Regions from separate parts of the Clostridium algidicarnis genome, predicted to be linked through region 2. Evidence: a T-box and tRNA genes for the amino acid it is inferred to sense, from the RefSeq annotation. Region 2 holds a T-box; the other regions hold tRNA genes.

Region 1 (4,355 bases), 1.2 Mb from region 2:
ATATCCTCAATAATCTTTGAAGACTTTTCATAAGTATAAGCAACAGAACCTACTCCTGCAAGAAATACCTTTTTTAATTCATCTAACATAATTACACCTCCAAATTTATTTTTATATTCTCTAGTATATGCTTATATAAATTATACTATAAGGATTGCCCCTATTAAAGGCTTTAATAAATCTTTAACATAACTTATATATTTAAAGATATAATGATTTTAAAGTCATTGAATTATATGCTAAAATATATAAGTAATATAGTAACTACTTATATATAAGTATGCCTTTAAATAAAATAATTAAACATAATGTTTAAGTTGAGAGAAGGTTTTATATTGGCCGGGAGTATTATAAAAATACGTGGAATAATGAATGGACTTAGCGATACAGAAAAAAAGGTAGCTAATTTTATACTAGAATATCCTTCAGAGATTTCTGATTTATCTATAGGTAACATGTCTAAAAGATGTGGAGCTAGCGAGGCTACTATAGTAAGATTTTGTAGAGCGGTTGGTTATAGTGGATTCAAAGACTTTAAAATTGATATAACTCGTGATATGGCTTATCTTGAGGTAAACAGTAAAGATGACAAATATGCAGATATAGAAAATGGTGATGATATAGATGTTATTATAAAAAACATAAGTAATAATAATAAAAAAGCTATAGATAATACCAGTAAAATAATATCTACAAAAAGCATAAAAGAAGCAATCGAAGCGCTAGATAATTCAAAGCGAATAGAGTTTTTTGGAGTAGGAGCTTCCTATGTGATAGCCTTAGATGCCTTCCAAAAGTTTTGTAGGATAAATAAATTAGCTACAGCTCATGCTGATACGCATATTCAAACTATTTCAGCTGCCAATCTTACTAAAGGTGATGTTGCAGTTGCAATATCATATTCTGGGGAAACTAAGGATGTTTACGATGCCATAAATATAGCAAGAAGTACAGGTGCAACAACTATTAGTATAACTAAATATGGCTCTAGTTCTATAAGTGATATATGCGATATTAATTTATATGTATCATCTCCAGAAATAAATATAAGAAGTGGGGCAACCTCTTCTAGAATAGCACAGCTTAATGTAATAGATATATTATTTGCCGGAGTTGCAAGTAAGCGATTTAATGAAACTCAAAACTATCTAGAAAAAACAAGAGTGGCTATAAAAGCTAAAAAGTTTAAATAACCATTCTCAATTTAATAAGGATAACTTGTCCTAATTATTAGAGCAAGTTATCCTTGAAATGTACATTATTTAAATATTTGATTTACTTTTCATCTTTTTCTTTGACTTCAAAATTACAAGGTTCTCCCTCACAATTTGGGACCACTTCATCATTAGCTCCCACAAATACTTTTGAATTTGGTGAGGACTTTACCTCTTTTGATTCTTTATCCTTATTAATAGGAGTAGTATTTGTTTTTTCTTCATTATTACACATCTAAATCACTCCTTACAAAATATTCTGTAAACTCTATACTCATATTATATCACAATCTTAAACTTTAATAATAAATATCCGTAAAAAGTGTATTAAGTTTTCATGAATTAATGAATTTAAATTTATTTGCTTAGTTATAATTGACATAATACAATTTATATAATAAAATGTTAGGGTGATACAATAACATATGCTCTCATAGTTTAATGGATATAACGATCCCCTCCTAAGGGATAAATACAGGTTCGATTCCTGTTGGGAGTACCAAAAAGATTAGAATTTTAATTTATTAAATTTCTAATCTTTTTTTATTTACCTACAACTTTCTAAATCTTTACTTTAAAGTATGATTCCTTAGATATAACTAGATATAACTAGATATAATATAAAATATTAACCTAAATCTTATATTTGAGCTATTTAAAAGATAATGCCTTGAAATGGTATATAATTTGTGTTAATACATTAGAATTAAATGTGATATAATAAGATAGATTTATTTAATTTTATGACATTTCAGAAAAGTATTAGAAGTATAAATTATATATAACTATTCTAATCTCATCTATGTATCCAAAGACATATTAAATGGATATAAGATATCACAAAATTATTTATTATATAAAAATTAATTATTATAGGAGAGTGGTACTTTTGGACCCTAGCACGTGGCATTTAATTTTATTAACTGTGCTTTTATTATTATCAGCATTTTTCTCAGCTTCAGAAACGGCTCTTATGAGCTTTAGTAAGATAAGAGTAAAACACCTTGTAGAAGAAGGTGTAAAGGGAGCTGATAAAATAGAAAAACTTATAGCAAGCCCTAATAAACTATTAGGAAGCATTTTAGTAGGTAATAACGTAGCAAATATAGCAGCTTCTGCTCTAGCAACCTCAATTGCATTAAAAGCATTTGGACAAAAAGGTGTAGGAATAGCAACTATTGTTATGACCGTATTAGTTCTTATATTTGCAGAAATAACCCCTAAATCCTTAGCTGCTCAAAATTCAGAAAAGGTTTCTTTTAAGGTTTATAAGCCTATAAGTTTTATTATAATAATACTCAGACCTATAGTAACTGTATTTACATTTATATCTTCAGGGATTATAAAGCTATTAGGTGGAAACCCTGATAAAACTCAACCCTTCATAACAGAAGAAGAATTAAAAACTTTGGTGGATGTTGGAGAGGAAGAGGGAGTTCTTGAAGTTGGAGAAAAAGAGATGATATATAATGTTTTCGAATTTGGAGACCTTCAAGCAAAGGATGTAATGGTTCAAAGAGTAGATGTTATATCTATAAGCACTGAATCTACTTATGACGAGATCCTTGAAGTCTTGAAAAGAGAACAATTCTCTAGGATACCCGTATACAGAGAATCTATCGATGATATCGTAGGTGTGTTATACATAAAAGACTTGCTTTTAAAAGAAAAAGAGGAAGAGTTTAACGTTGAAGACTACATGAGAGAGCCTAATTACACCTATGAGTTTAGAAGGATTACAGATCTTTTTACTGATATGAAAAAGGACAGAAATCATATGTATATCGTGCTTGATGAATACGGTGGTACAGTAGGTATTGTAACCATTGAGGACTTAGTAGAAGAAATTGTTGGAGAGATTGAAGACGAATATGATGATGAAGATGATAAAGAGATTGATGTAATTAAAGAAGATGAGTATGTAGTATCTGGAAGTGCTAGGTTAGATGATCTTAATGACCTTATAGGCACATCCATGGAATCAGAAGAATTTGATTCTATAGGAGGCTTTATAATAGGTCAGCTTGGAAGATTCCCAGATAGAGGAGAAAACATACAATTTGATACAACTAAGTTTGTTATTGAAGAGTTAGATAAAAATAGAATAAAAAAGGTACGTATATTTACGTAACTTATACAAATTACCCTGTGTAGACCACAGGGATTTATTTTTTATCTTATTTCATAAATCAATATAATTTATAAGCTTTAAATTTTACAAATTAGTAAACAAAGTGATAATAGTAGTTTACAATTCATTATTAAATTGTAAATAATGTTACAATTAAAATAATATAATTGAGGAGAGGTGGATTTTAATGACTTGTGTAAAAAAAGTTTTAAGTTTTATTCATGATGACTTTGAAGATTTAGAATTATGGTATCCTATTCTAAGGTTAAGAGAAGAAGGAATTGAAGTGGTTATAGCTGGTGAAGAAGCTAACAAAAAATACACTGGTAAACATGGAGTCCCTGCTATCTCTGACTGTTCATTTAAAGATATAAATGTAGATGAATTTCATGGTTTACTTATCCCCGGGGGATGGGCACCAGATAAAATAAGAGTATGTGATGATGCACTTAGTATAGTTAAGCATATGAGCGAAAGTCAAAAGGTTATAGGTCAAATATGCCATGCTGGTTGGGTTACAATTTCTGCCGACATCCTAAATGGATACAAAGTAACAAGTACACCTAATATAAAAGACGACATGGAAAATGCAGGTGCAATATGGAGTGATGAAATGGTAGTTGTGGATAGAAACTTAGTATCCAGTAGAAAACCTAGCGATTTACCTCAATATATGAAATCCTATATTGAGACTTTACTTAAATAATGATAAATTATAATAAGAGTTTATAGGGGCATTCTTTTGATAAACTGTTTCAAAATATCAAATTAAAAGTTTTGAATGTATAAATTTTTTATACTAATGTAAGGGGATCTTAAAATGGAATTTATAAATATAGCCTTAGAAGAGGCTAAAAAGGCTTTATCCATAGATGAAGTTCCAATAGGTGCAGTTATAGTAAAGGATGGCAAAATAATTGGAAGAGGCCATAATTTAAGAGAAACTATGAAGAACCCATTAGCCCATGCTGAAATCATTGCTATAAACGAGGCTTCTAAAACTCTTGGAA
Region 2 (4,355 bases):
AAGTATTTAAAAGATAATAATTTGAAGATAAAACTAAAGGATACTAAAAGTAAGCTTTACATAGAGGTTATATGCAAAAAAGGACAAGATGAATCTAAAGTTATTATAAAAGATGAACATACTAATATAGTTTACATATCCTTAAATAGTGAGATTCTTTATGAAAAGGAAGAAAAAGAAGAAAATAAAGTGGAAGATGAAGTAAATGAAGAAATTACAAAATCCAATGATAAGGTAGAAATCAGTATAAAGGATATACATAACTTTGCAACTAATGTAGACTTTGAAGATATAAAGTTTCTTTTAGATGGTGCTAAAATGAATAGAAGAGTTGCTAAAGAAGGAATTGAACATGAATATGGATTAAAGGTTGGAAAGACATTTCATGAAAGCATAGGAAAGGGGATTTTTGCAGATAGCATTGAATCTCATGCTATTGCTATAACAGCAGCGGCAGTGGATGCTAGAATGGATGGGTGTGCACTACCGGTTATGACCACTGCAGGTAGTGGAAATCAAGGACTTACGTGTACACTGCCAGTAGTTGCTGTGTTTGAAAAGTTAGGGAGTAGCGAGGAAGAACTTTGTAGAGCCCTTGCTATAAGTAATTTAGTTACAATTCATATAAAAAGTTATCTTGGAAGGCTGTCTGCTTTATGTGGGTGTGGAGTGGCAGCAGCAGTAGGGTCAAGCTGTGGCATAACCTATCTTTTAGGTGGAGACTATGAATCAATTTCCCATGCAGTTAAAAACATGGTAGCTGGACTTTCGGGAATGATATGTGATGGAGCAAAGCAAGGCTGTGCACTGAAAATTTCTACATCAGTGAGTTCAGCTATTCAATCTGCAGTACTTGCTACAAATGGTATTGAAGTATCCTGTAAAGATGGTATAATACATGAATGTGTAGAACAAACTATAAAAAATTTAGGAAATCTAGCCACAGCTGGTATGGTGGATACAGATAAAGTTATTTTAGATATGATGGTGTGTAAATAATTTTAAAGTAGTAGGAGGTATATGATTATATTATGGTGTTATATGTATTGATATTTTTGGCAAAAATAGTTGAAGTATCACTTATGACATTAAGAACCGTACTTATAACTAGAGGCGAGAAGGTAGTTGGATCTATCATTGGGTTTTTTGAAGTTATAATATGGCTTTATTTAGTTAGTACTGTTCTTGTAGGAATAAGTGAAGATCCTATTAAAATGGTAGTTTATGCTCTTGGATTCTCTGTTGGAAACTATGTTGGGTCATTTTTAGAGGAAAAGTTAGCAATAGGGCTTTTAACTATCAGCATAGTGGCTTCAGCTAATGATGCTATTATAATAGCAGAAAAACTTAGAAAAGATAATTTAGGAGTTACATTAGTAGAGGCTGAAGGTATAAATGAAAAGAAAAAGATGATAGTTGTACATGTAAAACGAAAGAGAAAAAAAGAAGTTATAAAATTAATTGAGGATACCAATACAAAGGCAGTTATATCTATTGCAGATACTAAAACTGTTTATGGAGGGTATGGTATTAAAAAGTAAATAATTTTATATTTAAAGATTGTTTGATATTGACCAATATAGGGTTACAGGTGTATAATGTAATGTAATTTAATATGAAAATTCAAAGAAGAGAGAAGTACTTTTATAGAATTTCTTACAGCGATTAAGGATGTGGTGGAAGCCTTATAAGATATATAAAAAGAAGAGAAACTCAGAGAAGCTGTCTAAAATAACAGGTGGCCGCTAAATGCGTTAAGTTTTTGAGGGGATTATTTAATTTAAGTAATCAACAGGAGTGGTACCGCGGAGGAATCCGTCTCTTATTATTTTAATAAGAGACGGATTTTATTTTATACTTAATTCTATATTTTAGGATTTAATAGTATAACAAAGATAAATATATTAAGTTATGTTGAAAAGCAACATTTTAAAAGGCAATTTAACTAATTATTTTTAAAAATAATTAAGTGGTTAGGGAGGAAAATAAAAATGGATTATAAAAAGATCATAGCAGAAAGAATTTCAAAGCATGTAGATATGAAAGTCGAGGAGCTAGAAAGACTTATAGAAATACCACCTAAAGCTGATATGGGGGACTATGCTTTTCCTTGTTTCCAATTAGCTAAGGCTCTAAGGAAAGCACCTTTAGCTATAGCTATCGAACTAAAAGATAAAATAGAAAAAGAAGATTTTGAAAGGATTGAAAATTTAGGACCTTATTTAAACTTTTTTGTAGAAAAAGAAAGTTTTATGAAAGAAACTTTAGATAAGATATTAAAGGAAAAGGAAGACTATGGATCTTCAGACATTGGAAAAGGTAAAAATGTTATAGTAGAATATTCATCTCCAAATATAGCAAAGCCTTTTCACGTAGGACATCTATTCACTACAGCTATAGGAAACTCATTATATAAGATTTTAGCATCACAAGGATATAATGCCATAGGAATAAATCATCTAGGAGATTGGGGTACTCAATTTGGAAAGCTTATAGTTGCTTATAAAAAATGGGTAGATGAAGAGGCTCTTCTTAAAAACCCTATAGATGAACTTTTAAGAATATATGTAAAGTTTCATGAGGAAGCAAAAATTGATCCTTCATTGGATGATGAAGCTAGAATGCATTTTAAAAGATTAGAGGATGGATCAAAAGAGGAGCAAGAACTTTGGAAAAGATTCAGAGATCTTAGTTTAAAAGAATTTGAAAAGGTTTATGATATGTTAGGCGTTAAGTTTGATTCTTATGCAGGTGAAAGCTTTTATGGAGATAAAATGGATGCAGTTGTAGAAGAATTAGAAAGTAAGGGACTACTTGTTGAAAGCAATGGGGCAAAGGTTGTTATGTTAGATGAATATAATATGCCACCATGTATGATTAAAAAGGCAGATGGAGCTACTATATATGCAACAAGAGATCTTGCAGCAGCAATGTATAGAAAAAAGACTTATGATTTTTATAAAAATATATATGTAGTGGGTAGCCCACAGAAACTTCATTTCAAACAAATATTTACCACATTAAAGCTTATGGGACACGAATGGGCAAATGATTGTGAACATGTAGGATTTGGAATGGTTAAATTTGCTGATAAAAAGTTGTCTACAAGAAAAGGTGATGTGGTATTACTAGAAGATTTATTAAATGAAACAAAAAAGAAGACATTAGAGATAATAAATGAAAAAAATCCAAACCTTGAAGATAAAGAAGATGTAGCTAAAAAGCTTGGAATAGGAGCTGTAATATTTGCATATCTTAAAAATAACAGAGAAAAGGATATAGTTTTTGATTGGAATGATATGTTAAGCTTTGAAGGTGAAACAGGTCCTTACGTTCAATACACTTATGCAAGGGGTAAAAGCATACTAAGAAAGGCAGAAGGCATAAGAAGCGATAATGTGGACTATTCAAAGCTTAAAACTAAAGAAGAGTTTGAACTTGTAAAGACTTTAGAAGGATTTAATGAAGCCATAATTTCAGCTATAGATAAGCTTGAACCTTCAATAGTTACTAGATATGTTATAGAAGTAGCTAAGAGTTTTAATAAGTTTTATAATTCTAATTCAATATTAAATATAGAGGATGAGGATTTAAAAAATGCTAGACTTAATATAGTTGAGGCTACTTGTATAGTAATAAATAGTGGGCTTAAACTACTAGGAGTAGAAACTGTAGAAAAAATGTAATAAATATAGGAGAAGTAGGTATCCAAAAAAATGACAGTGAAGATATAGACTAGTTATTTTTAGCTGCCATAATTAAATATATTTTAAAATTAGGGCTTAGTTTATATAATAACTAAGTCTTTTTTAGTTCACAAATATTTGATGCTTGTCATAATATGGATTATAAAGTATTGATGAAGGGATTTTAACATGATAAATAATCAATATATATACGACTTTTATAATTATTATAGATATTTACCTTATACCAATTCTAATTCTGACTATAGAAATGTTAAGGGTTCTATGGCTACAGCAATCATAAAGGGGGGACCATTTGCTCCAAATATAAAGGGATATGTATATTTCATGGATGTTCCTTATGGAACTAATGTCTGTGTTTCAGTTATAGGATTACCTGAATATAAGAAAGCAGAAGGAAACAGAAGTCCAATAGGTCCACATGGTTTTCACATACATGAATTTGGAAACTGTGAGGTAGGTGATAAAAATGACCCGTTTAAATCTGTAGGAAATCATTGGAATCCTTATAACCAGCCTCATGGAAATCATGCAGGTGATTTTCCGGTGTTATTTTCGAATCATGGAATAGCTAATATGTGCTTTTTTACGAATAAATTTAAGGTTAAAGATATAATAGGAAAATCTATAATAATACATGAAAATCCT
Region 3 (4,355 bases), 1.3 Mb from region 2:
GTGCTCCTTTAGAATTCTTTTTCCTTGATGAAGGGTTTGGTAGCTTAGACAATTCATTAATAGATACAGTAATAAGTTCACTTGAGTCACTAAGGTCAGATAAATTATCCATAGGGCTTATAAGTCATGTAGAAGATCTTAAAAATAGAGTGCCTATAAAATTAATTGTAGATAATTATTCTGGTGGTAAAATGGGAAGCTTTGTTAAGATTGAATTAACATAAATAAATATTCATATATTCCCCCATAAATGCATAAATATCGATATGGTTTAGAATATTACATTAAGTCTGTCTATTAAGACTATTAAAAAAATGAATTGGTATGTTATTCTTATTAAACGTATAATTAGGGTATAAGATATGCGTATTTTTAACAATCAAAGCATTTATTTATAACATATATAAAGGGGGAGTAATTATGGATTTATTATCTATAGTTAAAAGTATTAATGACGTTCTTTGGGGATATGTACTAATTTTTTTACTTTGTGGTACAGGAATATTTTTTACAATTAAACTTAAGTTTGTACAAGTTAGAAAGTTTAAAGAAGGTTGGAAAAGAGTATTTGGGGGATTAAATTTAAAAGGTGAAAGAGCAGGTAAAGATGGTATGTCATCTTTCCAAGCTTTAAGTACAGCTATAGCAGCTCAAGTTGGAACAGGAAACCTTGCAGGAGCAGCAACAGCTATAGTATCTGGTGGACCTGGAGCTATATTTTGGATGTGGGTAAGTGCTTTCTTTGGAATGGCAACTATATTTGCAGAAGCAACATTAGCTCAATTATACAAACAAAGAGTTGATGGAGAGATTACAGGAGGACCTGCATATTATATAAGTAAAGGTTTAAATAGTAAATTTTTAGCTGGATTCTTCTCAGTGGCTATAATATTTGCATTAGGATTTATGGGAAACATGGTTCAATCAAATTCTATAGGGGTAGCTTTTAATACTGCATTTGGATTAAATCCAGTTATAGTAGGTGTAGTAATTGCAGTAATTGCTGGATTTATATTTATAGGTGGAGTAGGCAGAATAGCATCTGTTACTGAAAAGGTTGTACCTTTAATGGCAGCATTTTACTTACTAGGTGGACTTATAATATTAGTTTTAAATTATGCTAATGTATTACCAGCATTTAAAATGATATTTGTTGGGGCATTTAAACCTGAAGCAGTTTTAGGTGGAGCTATTGGGGTCAGTGTTAAACAAGCTGTTAGATACGGTGTTGCAAGAGGATTATTCTCTAATGAAGCTGGTATGGGTTCCACACCTCATGCTCATGCTGTAGCAAAGGTTAATCATCCTGGAGAACAAGGTACAGTAGCTATAGTTAGTGTATTTTTAGACACATTCATAGTTCTTACTATGACAGCTTTAGTTATATTATCAACAGGAGCTCTAGATACAGGAGCTACAGGAATTGAACTTACACAAAATGCATTTTCTCTAGGATTTAAGAGTTTGGGTAACTTTGGAAATGTGTTTATTGCTTTATGTTTATTATTCTTTGCATTTTCCACTATAATAGGTTGGTACTTCTTTGCAGAAGCAAACGTAAAGTATCTTTTTGGAAGTAAACATTTAAATATATTTAGAGTTTTAGTTCTAATATGCATAGTAGCTGGGTCTGCTTTAAAAGTTGATTTAGTTTGGGAACTTGCAGATACATTCAATGGACTTATGGTTATACCTAACCTTATAGCACTTATATTCTTGTCATCTAAGGTTAGTACTAGTTTAAAAGATTATGATTCACTAAAATAATAATTTAAATTTAGAGGTAGCTACCGCATTTGGTAGCTACCTTTTTAAATGTATTACAGATTTAACATTACGATCTATAAAGGTTAAAATATATTGATTTGTACATGGTTTTGTGGTAGTATAGTTTTGTTAGTTATATAATATAAGTTTAAAATATGCGATAGTACCTCAACTGGATAGAGGACTCGGCTACGAACCGAGCTGCTGCGGGTTCAAGTCCTGCCTGTCGCACCAAGATAAAAAAACATGTGTAGGTATATGAACCTACACATGTTTTTTTGTTTTATTAGGCTATTTCTAAAACAAGCCAAACATAACTTAATCATAAAGAAATTCAAATACAATACACAATAAAAGTAATTGTTTACATGTAAATGGTAATATGTTACAATATGCATTAAAAGAAAAACAACTGATGGATTATATGGATATTCAATGACTGAACAAAGTAATACTTATAAAGAATAAATTAATAAAGTAAGAAGCTACTATTAAGTTAACTTCTTACTTTATATAGGAGAAGTTTATGAGAAAGATTAAGGCACTAATAAAATATAATTTTTTAAATTTAAACAAAACCTTTATCATAATTATAATGATGATATTATTCCTATTTGGCATCCAGCAACAGTTATGGGCCTCAAGGATATCTGGTGCATTTCACCTAAATCTTATTACATTTTTAAAGACCTCTTGGCTACCAATCAATTTAATATACATACCAATTTTGATAATAAATGAAATAATAAGTAGTAGCGATCAAGAGATATTTCATGTGCTTAATATTTCTAAAAGGGAAAGATTTTTAGGTAAGTTTTTCACAAGCGCAGTTATAAATTTAGCTATAATAATAGTTAATGTTGTAATATTAGTTGTAGTTGCAATTATAGCAAAAGCACCCCTTAAATATTCCTTGTATCTCATTTCCATGTTTTTATTAAATATATTTACTGGACTTTTTTGTTGTAGTGCCATTGGTCTATTAATTGGTGAAACAATATCAAAATTTAGATATAGGGTGCTTTTTTATGTACTAATAATTTTGTTTTTTCTAGGTACAAATAATTTCTTTAAAGAGCCTAATATACTTACGCCAATTATGAAATTCGATCCATTATCAAGCACCTTTGAGTTATTTTCTTTAGATAAACTAACCCTTTATCATTTTATGCTTTGGAACTTAATAGGCTTACTTGCAATGTATTTAATATATAACATTAAAGATTTAAAGTTTTTCAAGTTTAAAAATAAAATAATGTTATGCTTTTTAGTAGTTGCCATTTTGTCTTGCCTCTTTGTAGGTTCAAAGTATAATCCTCAAAGTTATTTTATTCTAAAAGACAATATTAATGAAAACTACGAGAAAGAGTCTAAGCTAAGTGAAGGATTTACAATTGAAAGTTATAATATGAAGTTACAGTTAAAAGATAGAATTTCTAATGATTGTAATATGGACATTATAATTAATAATAAAAACTTAAATAAATTAACTTTAAGCTTATATCATACTTTGAAGGTATCAAGTATAAATGTAAATGAAAAAGAGGTTGAATTCTCATCTAAAGATGATACTTTAACCATATTATTGGGGGAACAATATAAAGAAGGGGAAAAGATAAAGGTTTCTATAAGATATTCAGGAATAATTAATACTGTAGATAAGCAGGGCAGCAAAAGGTTCTTCGTAAACAACCACTCCTTATTTTTAGCGGACTATTTTCCTTGGTATCCTAAATCAGAGTGGATGGGAAACACTAAAAAATATGAAGTTAAAATAGAAGATAATAATGGAAAAGTATATTCAAGCCTTAATGAAAAGGATAATGGTACTTTTGAAGGTGAAGGCAAGGAAATGTTTTTAGTTAAGAATATATTACTTTCAAATCACCTATATAAAGGTATAGAACTTGTAGGAAAGGCTGAGGAAATAAAAACCGATGTTCAATGTGAAGAGATTATGAATTCAGTTAATAGAATGGGGGATGGAGTAAACGATTATAAAAGATTAATTTTAACTCCTAAAAGAGATAAAGAATATCTTCTATATAATTTGTATGAGGATCAAGTTATATTCGGCATTCACGATACAGATGAAGTTTTACAGTATGGGAGGTAAAAAGGTGAGTAAAATAGTTGTAGAAAATTTATCTTATAAATATAGAAAGACTAAAGCACTAAGCAATATTAACTTTGAGGTAACTGATGGATTAATTGGTGTTCTTGGAGCTAATGGTGCTGGAAAAAGCACTCTTATGAAGTTACTAACCACATTACTAAAAGTTAAGGATGGAGATATTAGTATTGATGGTACAAGCTATAAAAAAGGTGTAGCCAAAATCAGGGGTAAGCTCGGTTATTTGCCACAAAATTTTATGGTTTATGAATCTTTAACAGGAAGAGAATTATTAGATGTTTTAGCTACCATTAAAACAGATTATAACAAGGAAGAAAAAAGCACACATATAGAAGATATAATTAGAGATTTTGATATGCAAGATTATATCGATAAAAAGATTAAAGAGTATTCAGGAGGTATGAAACAAAAGCTAGGCTTTGCTCAGGCAATAATTGGTGACCCAAAGATTATT

The links. The T-box of region 2 lies ahead of argS (arginine--tRNA ligase). A T-box ahead of a tRNA ligase gene usually reads a tRNA of that ligase, here a tRNA-Arg.
Region 1: it encodes a tRNA-Arg, which carries the amino acid that the T-box ahead of argS (arginine--tRNA ligase) is inferred to sense. The anticodon was not compared.
Region 3: it encodes a tRNA-Arg, which carries the amino acid that the T-box ahead of argS (arginine--tRNA ligase) is inferred to sense. The anticodon was not compared.

What each region holds. Positions count from the first base shown of each region.
Region 1 covers NZ_JNLN01000001.1:1,092,883-1,097,237, reverse strand. The annotation lists gene BV55_RS0105455 (phasin family protein) at 1-89, opposite strand, end outside; gene BV55_RS0105450 (MurR/RpiR family transcriptional regulator) at 309-1,193, shown strand; gene BV55_RS15530 (hypothetical protein) at 1,276-1,449, opposite strand; tRNA gene BV55_RS0105440 (tRNA-Arg) at 1,642-1,716, shown strand; gene BV55_RS0105435 (HlyC/CorC family transporter) at 2,104-3,345, shown strand; gene BV55_RS0105430 (type 1 glutamine amidotransferase domain-containing protein) at 3,533-4,051, shown strand; gene BV55_RS0105425 (nucleoside deaminase) at 4,166-4,355, shown strand, end outside.
Region 2 covers NZ_JNLN01000001.1:2,339,938-2,344,292, forward strand. The annotation lists gene BV55_RS0111115 (L-cysteine desulfidase family protein) at 1-999, shown strand, start outside; gene BV55_RS0111120 (DUF2179 domain-containing protein) at 1,029-1,541, shown strand; T-box leader at 1,618-1,826, shown strand; gene argS (arginine--tRNA ligase) at 1,992-3,686, shown strand; gene BV55_RS0111130 (superoxide dismutase family protein) at 3,972-4,355, shown strand, end outside.
Region 3 covers NZ_JNLN01000001.1:1,080,103-1,084,457, forward strand. The annotation lists gene BV55_RS0105360 (SbcC/MukB-like Walker B domain-containing protein) at 1-224, shown strand, start outside; gene BV55_RS0105365 (alanine/glycine:cation symporter family protein) at 421-1,767, shown strand; tRNA gene BV55_RS0105370 (tRNA-Arg) at 1,925-2,001, shown strand; gene BV55_RS0105375 (membrane protein) at 2,294-3,883, shown strand; gene BV55_RS0105380 (ATP-binding cassette domain-containing protein) at 3,888-4,355, shown strand, end outside.